3 regions of the Halobacillus sp. H74 genome follow, and region 3 is predicted to be linked to each of the others. Evidence: riboswitches for the same ligand, from Rfam matches in the RefSeq annotation. Region 3 holds a riboswitch; each other region holds the start of a gene.
What was found. A riboswitch is a leader RNA that binds a small molecule or an ion and turns the genes downstream of it on or off. The one in region 3 is predicted to bind S-adenosylmethionine.
Positions count from the first base shown of each region.

Region 1 (6,057 bases), on a different contig from region 3:
GATAGAAAAGTGATTTTATCTCTTTGAACAGTTGCTTTTTCGGAATAAATGATTCAAAAAATGTGAGGATATGAGCTTGTTCTTGTTTGGTATGATTGTGGTCTATTTTTTTAATCAGTTGAGGGTAACTGAGCTTTTGGAGGGGCTGATTCTCTGTGACAAGCGCTTCTATAAATGGATGTGGAGCTTCATAAATGGCCCCTTCACTGAAGGCTTGAGCAATATAAGAATATCTTTTGAGGCTTTTCGTTTTGACAGCCGTAAGGAATTGTTGTTTATAGAAGAAAAGATAATACATCTCATTGTGTTCATTTATGGCTTCCATCACTTGTCCTTGCTTGAAAAAAGTGACGCGTTCAGGCTGCACACATTCGGGGTTCTTTTGCTTGTTGCTGATTAATTGAATTGATTTCACAATACCGTCCTCCCTCTTTCCTCCACTATATCACACCTCTTCATCTACTCCTAAACAAGAAGTAATCGATTTTGCATCAGAATTCTGCTGCAAAAAGGGAGTTCGCTTTTATAAGTCTGCAAACTTTGTCACTTTGATGTTACATTTGTAAAAAACATACCATTGAAAAAAGTCTGTCAACCCTTCTATTCTAGTAAATTTTCTATTTGATGGATGATACTTCCACCCAGACAAACTATTAAGAGATTTCCACAAAAAGGGTCAACTATAGAGATGATGGTGAGTTTCCTTTCTAAATCTTCAAAAGTAAGAGAATCCATCCTTTCAATACCAAAAATATCCTCCAATATTACAAGATTCTGATGGTACGATAGAGTCGTTCCAAAAATACAAATTTTCTAGGAGGAGTTTTCAGTATGATCAAGAAATCATTAATCGTATCAGGAGCTCTCGCTCTATCCTTACTTGCATCTCCAGCTACATCTCTAGCATCTTCAGGAGATGTGCAACAAAACTATGAAGTGGATACAAAAACCATTCAAATAGATTCTGAACAAATCCTTAACTGGGTAAATGAAAACCAGGATTCAATTCAGAATAACAAGCTTCAACAGGCTGATATTCAATCTCTATTGGAACAATTCCAAATGAAGCAGCAGCCTCCAGAAGCTCCAGCTGAACAAGAAGCACCTGCTGAAGAGCAGTCTAAAGAAGAAGCTCCAGCTGAACAAGAAGCACCTGCTGAAGAGCAGTCTAAAGAAGAAGCACCAGCTGAAAAGCCTGAAGCACAGCCAGCTCCACAAGAGTCAACTGAAGAAGCACAACCAGAAGAAAACACGCAAGAAGAAGCAGCAGCTTCAGAGGTTTCTGAATTTGAAAAACAGGTTGTTGAATTGACGAATCAAGAACGTGAGAAACAAGGTCTAGCTCCACTAGAGTTGGATACAGAATTAAGTGGCGTAGCGAAAGACAAGTCTCTGGACATGCAGCAAAATAATTATTTCTCTCACAATAGCCCTACCCACGGATCTCCGTTTGACATGATGAAAGCTTACGGAATCGATTACCGTACGGCTGGTGAGAACATTGCGATGGGGCAAACGTCTCCTGAACAAGTAGTAGAAGGCTGGATGAATAGTGAAGGGCACCGTAAAAACATCATGAACCCTAACTTCACCCACATCGGAGTCGGCCATGCAGAGAACGGCAACTATTGGACACAAATGTTCATAGGAAAATAATAGATATTGAAGTTCAGATGCCACCGGAATTTCCGGTGGCATTTTTTTATTCAAAAACACAAAATCCAGATGATGATTGATGATCTTAGATGCTCAAACTCTACTAAAATCAACCGTATGACTTTTTTTCTTTTTTATATGTAGAAAACCTATTGCAATTCGTCTGAATATTCACTAAAATCAATCATACTTTATCTATATTAAAACAAAAGGAAGTGTTCTTTTTGAATACACAAACCGTAAGCCATCTTTATAACGTCTGCCACCTCTGCCACGGAACCGGAACGTATGAAGAGTACGATGATAGCAAGGCGAATATGATCATGGACCACTATCAGCGTACGAACCACGCAAAGGACACAATAGCATGGAAACTAGCCATCGAAGAAACAAGCTATGAAAAAGAATGCAGCCGCTGCCACGGAAACGGCCATGTACTGAATGATGAAGGAAAGCAGGTGTACCGTGAATTACAGCAGTTTGCATAAATATTGAAAAAGGGGAGCGTCTCATTCCATTGAGTCGCTCCCCTTTTCATTGCAGTTCATTCTGTTATTGTAGACCGGTCACTATTTGTCCTTAATCGGATCTCCGACGATTTCAGTGGGGATGCGCTAATTAAGCTTTCGTCCGGTAAGCCGTGTTGTGGCCTTTCAACGTCTCATCTGTTCCGAAAAGGAAGTGTTTTTTCATGTCCGGAGAATAAACAGAGTTCACTGTATTTCTTCCAACCGTTTCCGCGACTTCTCGCAACATACTTGGCGAGGCACCACAACACAAACCTATATAGTTAACACCAGATTGTTGCGCTTCCGCTGCCCATTCGGCAAGTTCATAGCGGTTACAGTACAACGGATCAAGCGATGTCGGAAAGGTCGTTTCGGTCGGCAGTGAACATGAACAACCCCCGTCAGGTAAGTTGAAGAACGTCGGGTGATCTTCTGTGGTGCGGTATGGAATCGGCAAAGCCCCTACATACCCCTCCACTTCTTGACGAATCTGTTCAATATACGGCTGCATTGTTGCCGGGCCGCGGAAGCAATTCATTCCTACAACTAGAGCCCCTTGCTTCTCTAATAAACGACAGGCCTCTTCAACCGTGTAGCCATCGCGCAAAATATTTTCACTCATCAGCCCCAGTGTGATGACTGCCGGTAAGCCTTGCCTCTGTATTTCCTCTAAAGCGATTTTTGCTTCTTCATAGTAATAGAACGTTTCTCCATTTACAAAATCGACACCTTCCTCTTTGCACCATCCTATCATTTCAGCAAAAATCCCTCGGACATTCGCTTTCGATTCCTCATCGTCCGGGTCGAACAGGTTCGTGTTGGAAACGTTCCCAGCTACAAGGGCTTCCTCTTCTGGATGCTCCGCTGCTACTTCTTTAGCTAACCGGATCGCCTGACGGTTCAGCGGCTCCAACAAATCTTCTTTTCCGATGATGCGCATTTTCTCCCTGTGACCATTATAAGTGAAAGCCAATACGACATCGGACCCTGCAAGCATATAATCACGATATGTCTGCTTCAGTGCTTGCGGATTGTCAAGCGCCACTTCCGGGACAAACGAACCAGCTTGCAGATATCCGCGCCTTTCCAGTTCAAATAAATATCCTTCTCCACACACCACTGGCCCTTCCTGTAAACGCTGCTCTAAACTTCTCTTCATCAATAACCCACCTTTTTTAAAATTAAAAAACCCTTCTTCCTGGCAAGAGGAAGAAGGGTTTTAGTTGCTTATGTCCTTCTCTTATCTGCCAGACATTGTAGTCTGTAGGAATTGGCACCATCATCAAGCGTCAACTTGAAAGGTTGCCGGGCATCACAGGGCCTAGTCCCTCCGCCACTCTGGATAAGAGTAATCATTCAGTTTTTTTAGCTTGTTGGAAATTATAAAGGGGGTCGCAGGTAAATGTCAATCATTTTTCTGATAAATCTGAAAAGAGGGTCAAAGGTCTGACATTATGGATTTGCATACCAGTAATGGATTGGTTTAGGAAATATGGATGAAATGGACTCACCCACGTTTATTACCTAGCCTCCTTGTGAAAATATGTTAGTAACATTATATAATAGAAAGGGAGAGATGAAATTGAAAAGTTGGTCGATTGTATTCTTTCTTGTATTAACAGCTATAGTGTTCAGCGCTTGTGGTACGAATTCTGAAGAAGATTCTTCTCCATCAGAAAATGGAGAAAAAAATACTTCAGAAGAAAATGCGACGAATGAAGAAAACCAAGAAAAATCAGAAACCCCAGAAAATATTACGGTAACCTTAAACGATCGAGATGGAAATGAAGTAGGTTCTGCAGAATTGGAACAACAAAATGGAGGCGTGAACATCAAACTCTCAGCCTCTGGTTTGCCTGAAGGAACACATGGTTTCCACATCCATGAAAAAGGAGTTTGTGAAGCACCTGATTATAAATCTGCCGGCGGTCATTTTAACCCGACTGACGTCAGTCATGGCAGCGATTCTGAAGATGGTCCACATGCGGGAGATTTAAATAACATTGATATCCATGAGGAGGGAAATGCCGAAGAGGAAGTGATGGCAGACATGGTGACACTTAAAGAGGGACAAGATAACTCGCTTCTAGGCGGAGACGGGACTTCCCTTGTCATCCACGCCGGAGCTGATGATCAAAAGTCACAGCCATCCGGGGATGCAGGCGAACGTATCGCTTGTGGTGTCATTGAAAATTAATCCATTTCCGAGCGGTCAACCACGAGTTGACCGCTCTTTTTCAGTAAGCTTATGAAACCTTTTCACACACACCGCCGTATAAAAGTTAGAAAGCAGGTGACATTATGAAAAATTTCATAAGCCTCTTCCTTCTCATCACTCTCCTCCTTCTTCCTACACGCGTGTTTGCAGTCGATTTCACGATTGATGAGACAGACATCCATGCTTCTCTAAAAACTAACGGGCAAGTGGAAGTGAAGGAAACACATAGGTATAAATTCGAAGGAGAATTCAATGGCATTACGAGGACGCTCATACCAAAAGAAAAGGCAACCATCACTGATGTGCACGCCGCAGAAAATGGAACAGATTTAAAGATTGAAAAAGAAGATGAATTATACAAAATCTATCGGGGAGGGTCAGATGAAACGGTCACCATCGATCTTTTTTACACGATAGAAGATGGTATGGAAGTCTATGAAGACATCGCCCAGTTTTACTGGTCTTTTTTTGACAAAAATAATGAATCCACTTATGAGGATTTAACGATCACAATCAAACCTCCTCAATCAGCGGATGTGAAAGCAGCATACGGTTACGATGAAGCGTATGATACTGTCACCATCTCAGACAACGGAACAGTCACATTTAAACTTGGCGAGGTTCCAAATGGAAAAAACGGTGACATCCGTGTCGCATATCCTGCAAGCCTCTTTCCTAATGCAGCAGTGACAAGCTTTGAGCCAATGCTCGATGAAGTCATTGCGGAAAAACAAGCCGTGGACGAAGAGGCAGCCGCCCGTGCAGAAGCAACTGCTCAATGGGGAATTCTAGGACCGTACATTATCCTCCCCTTCACTCTAGTTGCCTTAGGGCTGGCTGTTCATGGCCTTAGAAAAAGAAAAGAGACTATGCGTGAAGTTAGACGCCAACGCAGTGGAAGCGGACGATTTCCTAACGAGAAAATGAGCTTACCTGCAATGATGACGTTCACGAACTATGGACACTTGCCGACAACAGCTTTGACTTCATCCTTGCTCGACCTCGTACACAAAGGAAACATCGAACAAATTTCGGAAAAAGAATTCCGAGTCAGCAACCGAGACACCGTGTATGCCCACGAACGCCTTCTTATCGACTGGCTGTTTGATGAAATCGCTCAACAAGAAATGTTCCATGTAGATGATATAGAGCGCTATGCTGAAAAAGAAGAAAACCAGGAAAAATATCGCCAGAGGTTTGCCACCTGGAAGGAAATGGTTAATCAAGAATACCGGCAATATGATTTGTATGAGACTGCAGCAACGCCTCGATGGATTTCTGGTTTTGGAGCAGTTGTAACTTTGCCGTTTGTCGTCCTTTTCCCTTTTTACGGTCAGTTCATTTGGATGGCAGCCTCTATTGTCCTGCTGGGTTTTTTCATCATCTACAGTATCGCTTACCGCCCATTGAACATCAAAGGTCAGAAAATCAAACAGGATTTGCAACCTTTAAAAAACGGAGATCATTGGAAAACATGGGCCAAAGAAGACCAGGTGCCTGCCTTGCTATATCAAATCGGCATTGGCAAACGCGATCTTTTGGCAACGCCTGCGCCCCTCCACACTTCCAATAATGATGACTGGGTGATTTTCTTGATCCTTGGAGCGTCTTTGCAAAACAGCTTCCATTCCGCTGAGCAACATACATCTGTTTCTGCCTCTACAGGAAGTGGCG
Region 1 is NZ_JBQQCI010000003.1:386,962-393,018, reverse strand. It holds gene ACTWPX_RS08290 (tetratricopeptide repeat protein) at 1-415, opposite strand, end outside; gene ACTWPX_RS08285 (CAP domain-containing protein) at 832-1,656, shown strand; gene ACTWPX_RS08280 (hypothetical protein) at 1,881-2,144, shown strand; gene ACTWPX_RS08275 (homocysteine S-methyltransferase family protein) at 2,275-3,324, opposite strand; SAM riboswitch class I at 3,403-3,514, opposite strand; gene ACTWPX_RS08270 (superoxide dismutase family protein) at 3,748-4,362, shown strand; gene ACTWPX_RS08265 (DUF2207 domain-containing protein) at 4,467-6,057, shown strand, end outside.
Region 1: it holds a riboswitch for S-adenosylmethionine, as region 3 does, so the genes downstream of both, ACTWPX_RS08275 (homocysteine S-methyltransferase family protein) here and ACTWPX_RS11785 (methionine ABC transporter ATP-binding protein) in region 3, are expected to answer to the same signal.

Region 2 (6,057 bases), on a different contig from region 3:
ACGGTTTCCATGGATGATATGGTAAGTGCCGAACACCATAAGCTTGCCCAAGACTTTATGAATACAGAAGACATTGAATTCGGTTACTGTACAGAGTTCATGGTCAAATTCGAAGAGGATAAATTAGCAGAGACTCCTTACGATGAAGATGAATTTCGTAATCAGTTGAGCGAAATCGGTGATTCCCTGCTCGTTGTTTCTGATGAAGATTTGATCAAAGTTCATGTCCATGCAGAATACCCTGGTGAAGCCATGACACTAGGCCAAAAGTACGGAAGTCTGATCAACATGAAAATTGAAAATATGCGTGAACAGCATACTTCGATTGTCGGTAAGAAGAAAAAAGAAAAGCCGAAGTCAAATCAAAAAGCGGAGTACGGAATTGTTACAGTAAGCATGGGGGAAGGCATCAAAAAATTATTTGAAAGTCTCGGAGCCACTGTGGTCATCCAGGGTGGTCAGACGATGAACCCAAGTACACAGGATTTATCTGAAGCCATCAAAGAAGCTCATGCTAAACGTGTGTTAGTTTTGCCGAATAACAAAAATATCGTGATGGCTGCTGAGCAAGCGGCGGAAATCGCAGAAGATGAAGTTGTGGTCATCCCGACTAAAACCATTCCTCAAGGCATGAGTGCTTTATTAGGATTTAATCCTGAAGCAGACCTGATGGCGAATAAAGATGAAATGATCAGCCTTATGTCCGTCGTGAAAACCGGTCAAATTACGTATGCGGTAAGAGATACGCAAATCGATGGCCTGAACATTGAGAAAGATCATTTCATGGGGATTGCGGATGGCAAAATTTCCTCAACTGATCAAAATGCCCTGACAACAGCTAAAACGCTGTTAAGTCAAATGATTGATGAGAACGAAGATGAAATACTGACGATTCTGACAGGGGAAGACGTCGAAGAACATGAAGTCACAGAGCTTGAAGAATACCTTGAAGAAACATATGAAGATTTAGAGGTGGAGATTCACGTGGGTGGTCAACCGATCTATTCTTATATTTTCTCCATTGAATAGAAAAAAGTACCCTCACCTGTGAACGGATCTGCCATACGCGAAGGCTCAGAGTATTAGCTCTGAGCCTTTTTTCTGTTAAAAGGGATAGGCAGTCAAGTTTGACTGCGGAGGTTCGTACGTTTCAGTTTGACGTACTTTTTTACAGAATGAACGATTGCCACAATATAACCAGCTATCAATAGAGAATAAATCAGGACGGTTCCTGTGCTATTGAGAGGTATGGTGATCATAATGGTTCTTACATTAGTCAATACGATGAACCCTCCGGCAAGTACTCCGAGGACGAGCGGAGGCATAATACGGACAAGCCATGCTGCAAGAGGTGCAGCTATCACACCGCCGATGATGAACGCGAACACCAACAGCCAACTGAATTGTTCCCATCCTAAAAAAGTCAAAAATCCAAGTGTTGCTGAAATAGTCACGATGAATTCACTTGTGTCCACAGTCCCAATCACTTTACGCGGCTCGATCTTTTCACGTGAAAGAAGGACAGGCGTATTAACCGGCCCCCATCCTCCGCCACCAATCGAATCGAGAAACCCACCGACAAAACCTAATGGGTAGATAAATCGCTTGTTCAGCGGCTTGTCGCTTTTATTGAGCGTTTTATTCCGATTAAGTGAAAGAAAACGGACTACGATGTAAATTCCTAAACCCAGAAGAAAAACGGATATGTATGGGCGAATGGTTTCACCAGGGATGCGACTTAATAAAGCTGCACCGAAAAATGCACTGACCGCGCCGGGCAGGGCCAGTTTTAGGACAAGTCTCCTATCGACATTGCCAAACTTGAAATGAGAGAATCCGGAAGCAGCTGTTGTGGCAACCTGGGCCATATGAATAGAAGCAGAAGCAACTGCAGGTGCCAGGCCATAAGTGAGTAAGATTGAGGAAGATGTCAGGCCGAATCCCATACCAAGGGCACCGTCAATTAACTGGGTGAAAAATCCTACCAATGCGAAAATTAATAATTTATTCAAAAACAACCTCTCCTTTGATTAAACATATAAGTTTACTTGGTTTTATGGTTGAAGAGGTCTGAAAAAGACATAAATAAAACCTCTCCAATGAGAAGAGGTCCAAATAAAGCCTCTCCTTATTTCTCAGACGAGTTGTCTGCTGGAATGAGCACCTTTCAGTGTGGTTGCTGCGGGATCGTCAGACCAGGTTCCTCCCCCGACTCTTCATAAGGATTCAATTTTTAAAATGATAATATATCTAAAACTAATGGACACTGAATGTTATGTCAAGAACTAATTCCGAAATTAACAGAAAAATTGTAATTTTTTAAAATGGTATTGACATATCTATAAAAGGAGCCTAAGATTTGTATCAATTAGTTTTTCAGAAAACTTAATCAACCTATCCTGTTTTCTTATCATGAGAGGTGGAGGGACTGGCCCTTCGAAGCCTCGGCAACGGGTCTGATGTTAGTTGATCAGACACTGTGCCAATTCCAGCAAGTGGTTGAACCGCTTGGAAAGATAAGAAGAATGGTTCTTACTTTACCGAGTAAATACCTTTCTTCTTATCCACGAAGAAAGGTATTTTTGTTTGAAGCAATGAAAGGAGGAGCTTATGGAAAACGATATTGTCACTTATGATCATTTTCCGGGGGATCCATTCACAAACCATCAACCAGATGACGAAACGAAGGGTGCACTTGATGTCATTCATTGGGCTTATGGACAATACGGGTCAGATGTTGTATATGCTTGCAGCTTTGGAGCAGAAGGAATCGTTCTCATTGATCTTATTTCAAAGGTGAAACCAGATGCTGAAGTAGTCTTTCTAGATACTGGCCTTCATTTCCAGGAAACCTATGAATTGATTGAAAAAGTGAAAAATAGATACCCTGAATTACGAATTCACATGAAAAAACCTGAACTGACAGTAGAGGAACAAGCGGAGGAGCATGGGTCAGCCTTGTGGAAACGCCAGCCGGATCAATGCTGTTATATTCGTAAAATCAAACCTCTTGAAGATGCACTCTCAGGTGCGGCGGCCTGGTTTTCTGGCCTCAGACGTGAACAGTCACCTAGTCGGAGTAAAACTGATTTCGTAAATAAGGATGAGCGTTTTAAGTTAATCAAGGTATGCCCCCTAATTCATTGGACATGGGAAGACGTTTGGCAATATATCCGACTAAATCGCTTGGATTACAATGAATTGCATGATCAAAACTATCCGAGTGTCGGCTGCATCCCTTGCACCTCGCCAAGTACAGACGAGAGCCGGTCGGGCAGGTGGAAAGGATTCAATAAAACAGAATGCGGACTTCATACAGCTGGAAATAACAATAGCTGAATAACAAAAGGAGGAATTATAAAATGTCTATCATTACACCTCATGGAGGAAAATTAATTAATAAATGGAGTAATAATCAGCAGGAGGATTTTACAGGGAGTATTGAATTGGATGCGATGGCATTAAGTGATGTCGAGCTGATCGCGAATGGTGCCTACAGCCCTCTTGAAGGATTTTTAAATCAAGCAGACTACGATTCTGTAGTCGAGAATCTCAGACTTGCAGATGGGACACCGTGGAGTATTCCGATCACCCTTCCGGTGGATGAAGCGACAGCCGCTGAGTTGCAGCAAGGAAATCGAGTGAAATTAGTGAAAGATGGAAAGGTTTATGGAGCCATTGAAGTATCTGACATATATCAACCGGATAAAGAGAAGGAAGCCGAAAATGTGTACTTAACTACTGATCTGGGTCATCCCGGGGTGAAGAAGTTGTTTGGCCGACCAGATCATTACGTAGCTGGAGATATTGAAGTATTTCAAAGCTCAACAAAAGAACATGATGATCGATTCTACCTGGACCCTGCGGAATCGAGAGAGTTGTTCCAACAGTTGGGTTGGGAAAAAGTCGTGGGCTTTCAAACGAGAAATCCAGTACATAGAGCCCATGAATATATCCAAAAGGCGGCTCTTGAAACTGTAGACGGCTTATTTCTGAACCCACTGGTCGGGGAAACAAAGAGTGATGATATCCCAAGTGATGTTCGAATGAAGAGCTATCAAGTCTTAATTGATAACTATTACCCGAAAGATCGTGTTACATTAGCCGTTTTCACTGCAGCTATGCGCTACGCTGGTCCGAGAGAAGCTATTTTCCACGCTATTGTACGGAAAAACTTTGGCTGTTCCCATTTCATTGTCGGAAGGGATCATGCAGGTGTAGGCGACTATTACGGGACTTATGATGCACAGAAAATCTTCAGCCATTTTGAAGAGGATGAATTGGAAATAACGCCATTATTTTTTGAACACAGTTTTTACTGCAAAGCCTGTGAAGCGATGGCATCGCATAAAACTTGTCCACATGAAAAAGAAAATCACGTCATTCTTTCTGGCACAAAAGTGAGAGAACTATTACGAAATGGAGAAAAACCGCCAAAAACATTCAGTCGTCCTGAAGTAGTCGAAATTCTGATCGATGGATTACAAGAAAAGACCGCAGGAGTGAAAGGGTGACTCAAATGGAAAGGAATATAACCTGGCATCAGGCGTCTGTCAGCCAAAAAAATTACAGAAATAAAAATGGCCATCACAGCGGAGTGATCTGGTTCACCGGACTCTCAGGATCTGGTAAGTCCAGTATTGCGAACCAGCTGAATCATCTCCTCCATGAGAGAGGGATTCATACGTACCTGCTCGATGGTGATAACATCCGCCACGGACTAAATTCGGACCTGGGGTTCTCAGCAGAAGATCGGGAAGAAAACATACGCCGGATCGGGGAGGTAGCTAAACTGTTCGCAGATAGCGGCGCAATTGTTCTGACGGCGTTCATTTCCCCCTATCAAAAAGATCGGGACCGTATCCGTGCTTCTCTCCCTGAAGAAGACTTTTTAGAAGTGTATGTTGATTGTCCGATCGATGAATGTGAAGCAAGAGATCCTAAAGGGTTATATGAGAAAGCAAGACAGGGTCATATCAAAGGATTCACGGGGATCGATTCCCCCTATGAAGCACCGATCGACCCTGAACAGGTGTTACACTCCTTCGATTATGATGTGAAAAGCTGTGCCGATCAACTGCTGGTCTTGCTTGAAGAAAAAGGGTGGATTAAAAAAGGAGCGTGACAGGATGTCTAAAGTTTATATCGTTGGTGCAGGACCTGGAGATTACGATTTAATCACTTTAAAAGGATTAAAAACAATCCAACAGGCAGATGTCATTTTGTATGACCGTTTGATAAACGAAGAGCTACTGAATGAAGCAGGGGAAAATACCGAAATGGTTTTTTGCGGTAAACGGCCGGATCATCACGCATTATCCCAAAAGACTATCAATCATCTATTATGCAAATACGCTCTTCAAGGCAAAACAGTTACACGCTTAAAAGGCGGTGATCCCTTTGTCTTCGGACGGGGAGGAGAAGAGGCGGAAGAATTGGCACGCAAAAACATTCCGTTTGAAATCGTCCCTGGAATTTCGTCCGGTGTCGCCGCCCCCGCCTATGCAGGAATTCCTGTGACTCACAGGGAGTACAGCTCTTCAGTCGCTTTCATTTCAGGCGTCAGCAAGCTTGGAGAAGATGAAGAAGAATATTGGGAACACGTCGTTAAAAGTATGGATACCTTGTGTATTTATATGGGGGTGAAGAAATTACCCGACATCTGTGATCGCCTCCTGAAATATGGGCGGGAAGCAGATACACCCATCGCCCTTGTGCAATGGGGAACGACAGAGCAGCAAAAAACGGTTACAGGGACTCTGACGACGATCGTGGAAAAAGCTCGTCACATCGAGAATCCATCAATGATTGTTGTGGGAGATGTAGTCAAACTCAGAGAAAAACTGCAGTGGTTTGAGCCTTATGCTGTAGAAGAAACGGCAGCCATCGAGTCCGTTGTAGGGTAGAAAGGGGTAGCCTGATGAAAGCTGTGTTATATGTCAGCCATGGAAGCAGGAGAAAAGAAGCGACAGATGAAGCACTCCACTTTCTTCATACCGTCCATCAACAGATAGGAGTATCTCTCCATCACATTTGTTTCTTAGAACTTGCTCACCC
Region 2 is NZ_JBQQCI010000002.1:68,916-74,972, forward strand. It holds gene ACTWPX_RS03570 (DAK2 domain-containing protein) at 1-1,029, shown strand, start outside; gene ACTWPX_RS03575 (sulfite exporter TauE/SafE family protein) at 1,122-2,012, opposite strand; SAM riboswitch class I at 2,126-2,225, opposite strand; SAM riboswitch class I at 2,405-2,523, shown strand; gene ACTWPX_RS03580 (phosphoadenylyl-sulfate reductase) at 2,611-3,339, shown strand; gene sat (sulfate adenylyltransferase) at 3,363-4,514, shown strand; gene cysC (adenylyl-sulfate kinase) at 4,520-5,125, shown strand; gene cobA (uroporphyrinogen-III C-methyltransferase) at 5,130-5,906, shown strand; gene ACTWPX_RS03600 (sirohydrochlorin chelatase) at 5,921-6,057, shown strand, end outside.
Region 2: it holds a riboswitch for S-adenosylmethionine, as region 3 does, so the genes downstream of both, ACTWPX_RS03575 (sulfite exporter TauE/SafE family protein) here and ACTWPX_RS11785 (methionine ABC transporter ATP-binding protein) in region 3, are expected to answer to the same signal.

Region 3 (6,057 bases):
ACTGCTTATGCTTTTGGGAGACATCCCCCTCTTTAAAGCACTCTTCTGTGAATTGGCTGAATTTATGAGCCACTTCCGGCATATGGTCTGAGAATACCCCTATACCTTCTTTATAATCATGTAAATATGTCTGAGTCCATGTCATATTTTTCTCTTGCATCTTTTTACCTCCTAAAAAAATAAAGTGACTGCCGTTAGTATCAACAGCAGTCACTCATTTTATCCGTTATTCTGCATCACCAGAAACAGGTACAACGGCTCCATTATACTCTTCTTTAATGAAGGTTTGGATTTCTTCAGAGCGAAGGACTTGTACCAATTGATTGAGTGCTTCATTATCTTTATCTTTGCTTTGAGCTGCTACCACATTAACATAAGGCGAATTCGTACCCTCTAGAATTATCGCATCTTCTTTTGGTGACAGGTCTGCTTCTATAGCATAGTTCGTATTAATGGCAACTAGTACATTTTCTTCACGCTTATAAACTTCTGGAAGTCCTGCAGCATCAACACCCGTATCAAATTCGATATTTTTAGGATTTTCAACGATATCATCTACCGTAGCATCCACTTTTTCAACATTCTCATCCAATTTGATCAGTCCTTCTTTTTCTAATAAGGAAAGAACTCGGCCATGAGTAGAAACAGAACGGCTCATAACAAGTGTTGTACCTTCTTCTACATCCTCCAGGTTATCATATTTTTGAGAATAAACTCCGATTGGTTCAATATGAATCCCACCAAGGTTCACGAAATCAAATCCATCATTCTCTTCTTCTTGTAATTCTAAATAAGGAATGGTTTGGAAATAGTTAGCATCAATACGTCCTTCAGCCAAATCTTTATTAGGTAAAATGTAGTCTTGATACTCCTCAATCGTTAATGTAATGCCTTTTTCTTCAAGAAGTGGTTTCGCCTCTTCCAAAACCTCCGCATGAGGAACACTCGTTGCCCCGACTTTAATTTCAGAGCTTCCTTCACTTCCTCCTTCTTCAGAACCTGAAGTATTATCTTCAGAAGAACCACAAGCAGTAAGTACAAGTACAAATAATAAGGCAAGTGCGCCTGTCCAAATATTTTTCATTTTATAAACTCTCCCTTTAATATATATTTTTTATCTTTTATCCAATTTACGGGTTGCTAAGTCCCCGATGAATTGGAAAATAAAAACAATGATAATGATGATGACAGTACACATAAACACTACATCCCAGTTACTACGCTGGAATCCATAGAAATAAGCAAAGTCACCTAAACCACCAGCTCCGATCGCGCCTGCTACAGCGGTATAACCAATCAATGCAATGGCCGTGACAGTAATCCCGGAGATTAGTGCTGGCTTTGATTCCGGCAGCAGTACTTTGAAAACGATTGTTGAGTATTTAGCCCCCATTGATTTGGCTGCTTCTACAACACCTTTATCCACTTCTTTCAATGCAATTTCTACCAGACGTGCATAAAATGGCGCTCCTCCTATGATTAAAGCTGGCAAAGCGGCTTTAGGTCCTCGAATCGTACCCATTAAGAAATCCGTAAACGGGAATAATAGCAAAATCAGAATAATAAATGGAATGGCACGAAATATGTTAACAAGCGATGCTGTGACCCAGTTCAGCATTTTATTCTGCCAGAGCCCCCCTGGACCAGATAAATAAAGTAATAAACCTAGTAATAATCCAATAACGAACGTTCCAGCAACAGAAATCAGTGTCATATAAATGGTTTCATTTGTAGCTGTTATCATGTCTTCCATTCTTACGTTCGGAAATAACTGATTAAACATGAGGATTCACCTCCACTTCTACAGAGGTCGATTCAATATACTCTATTGCTCTCTCAATTTCACTCTGTTCCCCGTCAAACTGGACGAACATTGTTCCGTACGCCCCTTTTTGGGTTTGAGTGATTTTCCCATGAAGGATATTTACATCTAACTCGAATTTTCTTGATATATCACTGATTAAAGCTTGGTTAGTACTCTCACCAACAAAGTGAAGCTTAATGATTTCACCAGTTCGATAATTATCTTTGATCAACTGCATGGAAGTTTCTTTTTCCGGATCCCCCATTACTTGGTCCACGAATCTTTTAGTGACTTTTTTTTCTGGATGTAAAAATACATCTAGTACATCACCTTGCTCAACGATTTTCCCCTGTTCCATGACAGCTACTTGGTGACAAATTTTGCGGATGACATGCATTTCATGAGTAATGAGAACAATCGTCAAGCTTAATTTTTCATTGATATCGACAAGTAAGTCTAAAATTGAATCTGTAGTCTCGGGATCCAAGGCAGAAGTAGCTTCGTCACAAAGCAGCACTTTTGGATTATTAGCCAAAGCTCTGGCGATTCCAACCCTTTGCTTTTGTCCTCCACTCAATTGTGAAGGGTATGAATTGCCGCGCCCACTCAGCCCTACAAGTTCAATCAATTCATTAACCCTTTTTTGGCGGTCTCCTTTGGATACCCCTGCAATTTCTAAAGGGAAGGATATATTATCATAGACCGTTCGTGACCATAAAAGGTTGAAATGCTGAAAAATCATCCCTATTTCTTGCCTGGCGACTCTAAGCTTCCCTTTACTTAAAGCTGTCAAATTTTGATCATCCATAGTAATACTTCCTTCAGTGGGGTCCTCCAAACGGTTCAAAAGTCGAATGAAGGTACTTTTACCAGCACCACTGTAACCTATTACTCCATAAATTTCTCCTTTGCCTATATTTAGACTTAAATCATCCACCGCTCTAACTTCTTGGTCTTTCGTATGGAAGATTTTCGATAAGCCTTCGATTGAAATCATGGTGTCTCCCTCCATTTCAAAAAAACGCCTTACTGTTATGAGAACAGAAAGGCGTTTTTGTGTCGTCTTAATATCTGTTCTCTCATCTGCCAAAGGAATTTCAACTTTGCAGGAATTGGCACCTTACCAAGTTTTCACTTGCCGGTTGCCGGGCATCACAGGGCCAGTCCCTCCGCCACTCTAGATAAGAGATTTTAGCATATTAACTTATTATTACTTTAACTCACTTTAGCATCACAAGATGGATTCTAGCACTGTGGGAATTTTGTGTCAACTATAACCCGTGGTATTTCGACAAATTTCAAAATTATTTGGATGAATGAGTGTCAAAGTATCCTTTAACAAACGACCGCAATGATATCCTCTATCAACTGAAACTAAAAAAACCCCTTCAAAATAGAAGAGATTCCCTGTCTGTCTCTTCTCATCTGTCAAAGTCTGATGACTTTGCTGGAATTAGCACCGTGCATTATTTTGCCGGTTGCTGGGCATCGTCGGGCCAGTCCCTCCGCCACTCTGGATAAGTGAAGATGTCGTTATGAAATTATAATATATGTTAGCATGGGGTTGAGAATAACGTCAAACGTTAATTTCATCTTATACAAGGAGAATGATTATGAAAGAACAAGCCCCTCATTTTGAACTCCCTTATATTACTGGAGAATCAACTTATAACCTGGAGGATGACATAGAGAAAGTTATCGTCCTGACCTTTTGGACCTCTTGGTGTCCTGATTGTGGAAAAGACCTTCCCAAGAAAGAACAGCTTTACAGTACTGTGGATCACGAAAAAGTGAAGATGGTAACTATAAATGTTTCAGGAAGGGAACGGGATGTAAAAGAAGGCGTTGAATTCGCTGAAAAGTTTTTAAATCAACCGACTCTCGTTGATGAGGGACGTATGACATATGACTTGTATGCTTGCCAGGGCGTTCCGACGACGATCATCATCGATCAACAAGGAAACATTCATGACCGCTTTGGCGATCAAGCATCCTTTTTGGATGTTGTAGAATCTCTCGGTGCCCTAATTTAGATAACATCAGCAACACCCCCTAACACATTACTATGGATTACTTTTCATATAAGGTCGTGGCAAGGGAGAGTTCAATGCATTGTCATCCGACTCCTTTTCTTTTACTCCCTTGTCAGGACTTCCCTTTATGGGGGCAGTGCAGGAAAATCATACATAACACCACTGGAAATAACTCGAGTACTTTGACTTGAATCAAAATATCAAACCAGCACTTCGACTTACAATGTCTTCTTCTTTAAAAGTCACCAACATAAAACTCCTCCCAATTCGTAATTTCGCAAGAGGAGGAGCCCTTCGTCATTTCCCGGGTAATTATTAACTTATTCTACATAGTTAGATATTTTGTCCCTCATAAATGGAACAGAATGAAATGCATAAATTTTTTCAATCACTTTTCCTTCTCTGGTCACCAAAAGGCAGGGAACACTTTTAATCTTAAAGTGCTCCATCAGTGATGGGTGAAGAGAAGCGTTCATTTCTTGGAAAATATCTTTTTCATACAAAGCTTCCAATGTGGAAAGCATTTTTTTCGCCAAGTGACAGGTACCGCAAAAAGGGCTTTGTACAAAAGTGAGTGTTATTCTATCAGCACGAATCATTTCTACGGTTTCATTAGGTACAAGTTCTTGCACAGGAGTCCTCCTAAATTAGATAAATCGGTTTTACATTGAAATGCCTGCTCAGCAAAGCTCTAGCTATCTCGGGCTCAGGGGTCGCCGCCACTTCACGAAAAGCTTTGTCAATATAAATATGTTCTGCGTGGGGGAGCTCTTCAGTTAATTGCTTACGCAACTTATAGCCTGAATCGTCTTCATCAACTAAAATATAGACAGAGCGTTCATCCAAATTAAAATCGAGAATCATTTCTTCCATGCGCTCTATTCCTAAGGTCCCATGAGTACAAATGATTTCAACTTCTTCATCCAGCACCTTTTTCAGCTTCTTCTTGTCTGTGATACCTTCTACAATGACAATACGTTCTCCATCCATCTTCATCACCTTCTATATAGAAACAGACCATGCCAAAGGGGCATGGTCTGAACATGATAAGATCAAACGCGATCATGTCAGACAAGGAAGCATATGTAGCCCTGTCTGTACAATTGCTTGTAAATTTAATAAGAATTAATCTTCATTTATCATTTCTTTATATTCTTCTGGAGACATCAATTCTTCTTTCTCAGATGAATTGCTTGGTTCAACAACCACCATCCAAGCTTTATCATACGGAGACTCGTTGACAAACTCCGGACTATCTTCTAATTCTTCGTTAATTTCTACAACTTTCCCGCTGAGAGGTGCGTACAATTCAGACACAGTTTTCACTGATTCTACACTTCCGAATGGTTCGTCTGCTTCTAATTCTTCGCCGACTTCCGGCAGCTCTACAAATACGATGTCTCCGAGTTCAGACTGAGCGAACTCAGTAATTCCAATACGGACTTTTTCTCCTTCTTCTTTCACCCATTCATGTTCTTCAGAGTAAAGCAAGTCTTTTGGTAAGCTCATTAAGAAAACCTCCACAATAATAATTATAGTTTAACAGCAATTATAAACATAAAAGCAAAAAGCTTTTATTTCCAACGTTCTGCTCACTTCGCCCAATTTTTTTCGAATTCTTCCTGGTTGAATCCAACAGTCACATATTCACCATCTGTTACAATTGGACGTTTGATCAGCATTCCATCAGAAGCGAGCCATTTGATCATATCTTCTTCACTCGCTTGTTTTATCTTTTCCTTCATATTCAGTTCTCTATACTTCTTGCCACTCGTATTAAAGAATTTCTTCACTGGTTTGCCACTCATATTTACGTAATCTTTCAACTGTTCTTCAGAAGGTGGATCATTAACGATATGTACTGATTCGTAGTCAATCTCTGCTTCATCAAACCACTTCTTCGCCTTTTTACAAGTACCACAACTCGGATACCAATAGAAGGTTACAGACATTCAACCATCCTCCTTCCAACTTGTTGTTTTATATTTTATCATACTGAAGCCGGGAATTTCATGAAAATGTATGAATCTAATATAAGAACAAATGTGTAATTTCCCTAAAGGGACAGGTAAATGCGGACAGGATGCATGAAACAAAGGAAATCAATAAGCTTAAAATCCCAGACAAAGCCCCCTAACTTCATTTACAAAGTGAAGAAGGGGGCTCTGAATGCTCAGGGTTTAAACCGTATACTTTTCTGCATTGATCAATGTTTTAGCA
Region 3 is NZ_JBQQCI010000004.1:506,102-512,158, reverse strand. It holds gene ACTWPX_RS11800 (carboxymuconolactone decarboxylase family protein) at 1-160, opposite strand, end outside; gene ACTWPX_RS11795 (MetQ/NlpA family ABC transporter substrate-binding protein) at 227-1,084, opposite strand; gene ACTWPX_RS11790 (methionine ABC transporter permease) at 1,115-1,783, opposite strand; gene ACTWPX_RS11785 (methionine ABC transporter ATP-binding protein) at 1,776-2,801, opposite strand; SAM riboswitch class I at 2,881-2,992, opposite strand; SAM riboswitch class I at 3,223-3,328, opposite strand; gene ACTWPX_RS11780 (TlpA family protein disulfide reductase) at 3,418-3,837, shown strand; gene ACTWPX_RS11775 (thioredoxin family protein) at 4,158-4,469, opposite strand; gene ACTWPX_RS11770 (toprim domain-containing protein) at 4,480-4,827, opposite strand; gene gcvH (glycine cleavage system protein GcvH) at 4,963-5,346, opposite strand; gene ACTWPX_RS11760 (arsenate reductase family protein) at 5,430-5,789, opposite strand; gene ACTWPX_RS11755 (acyl-CoA dehydrogenase family protein) at 6,018-6,057, opposite strand, start outside.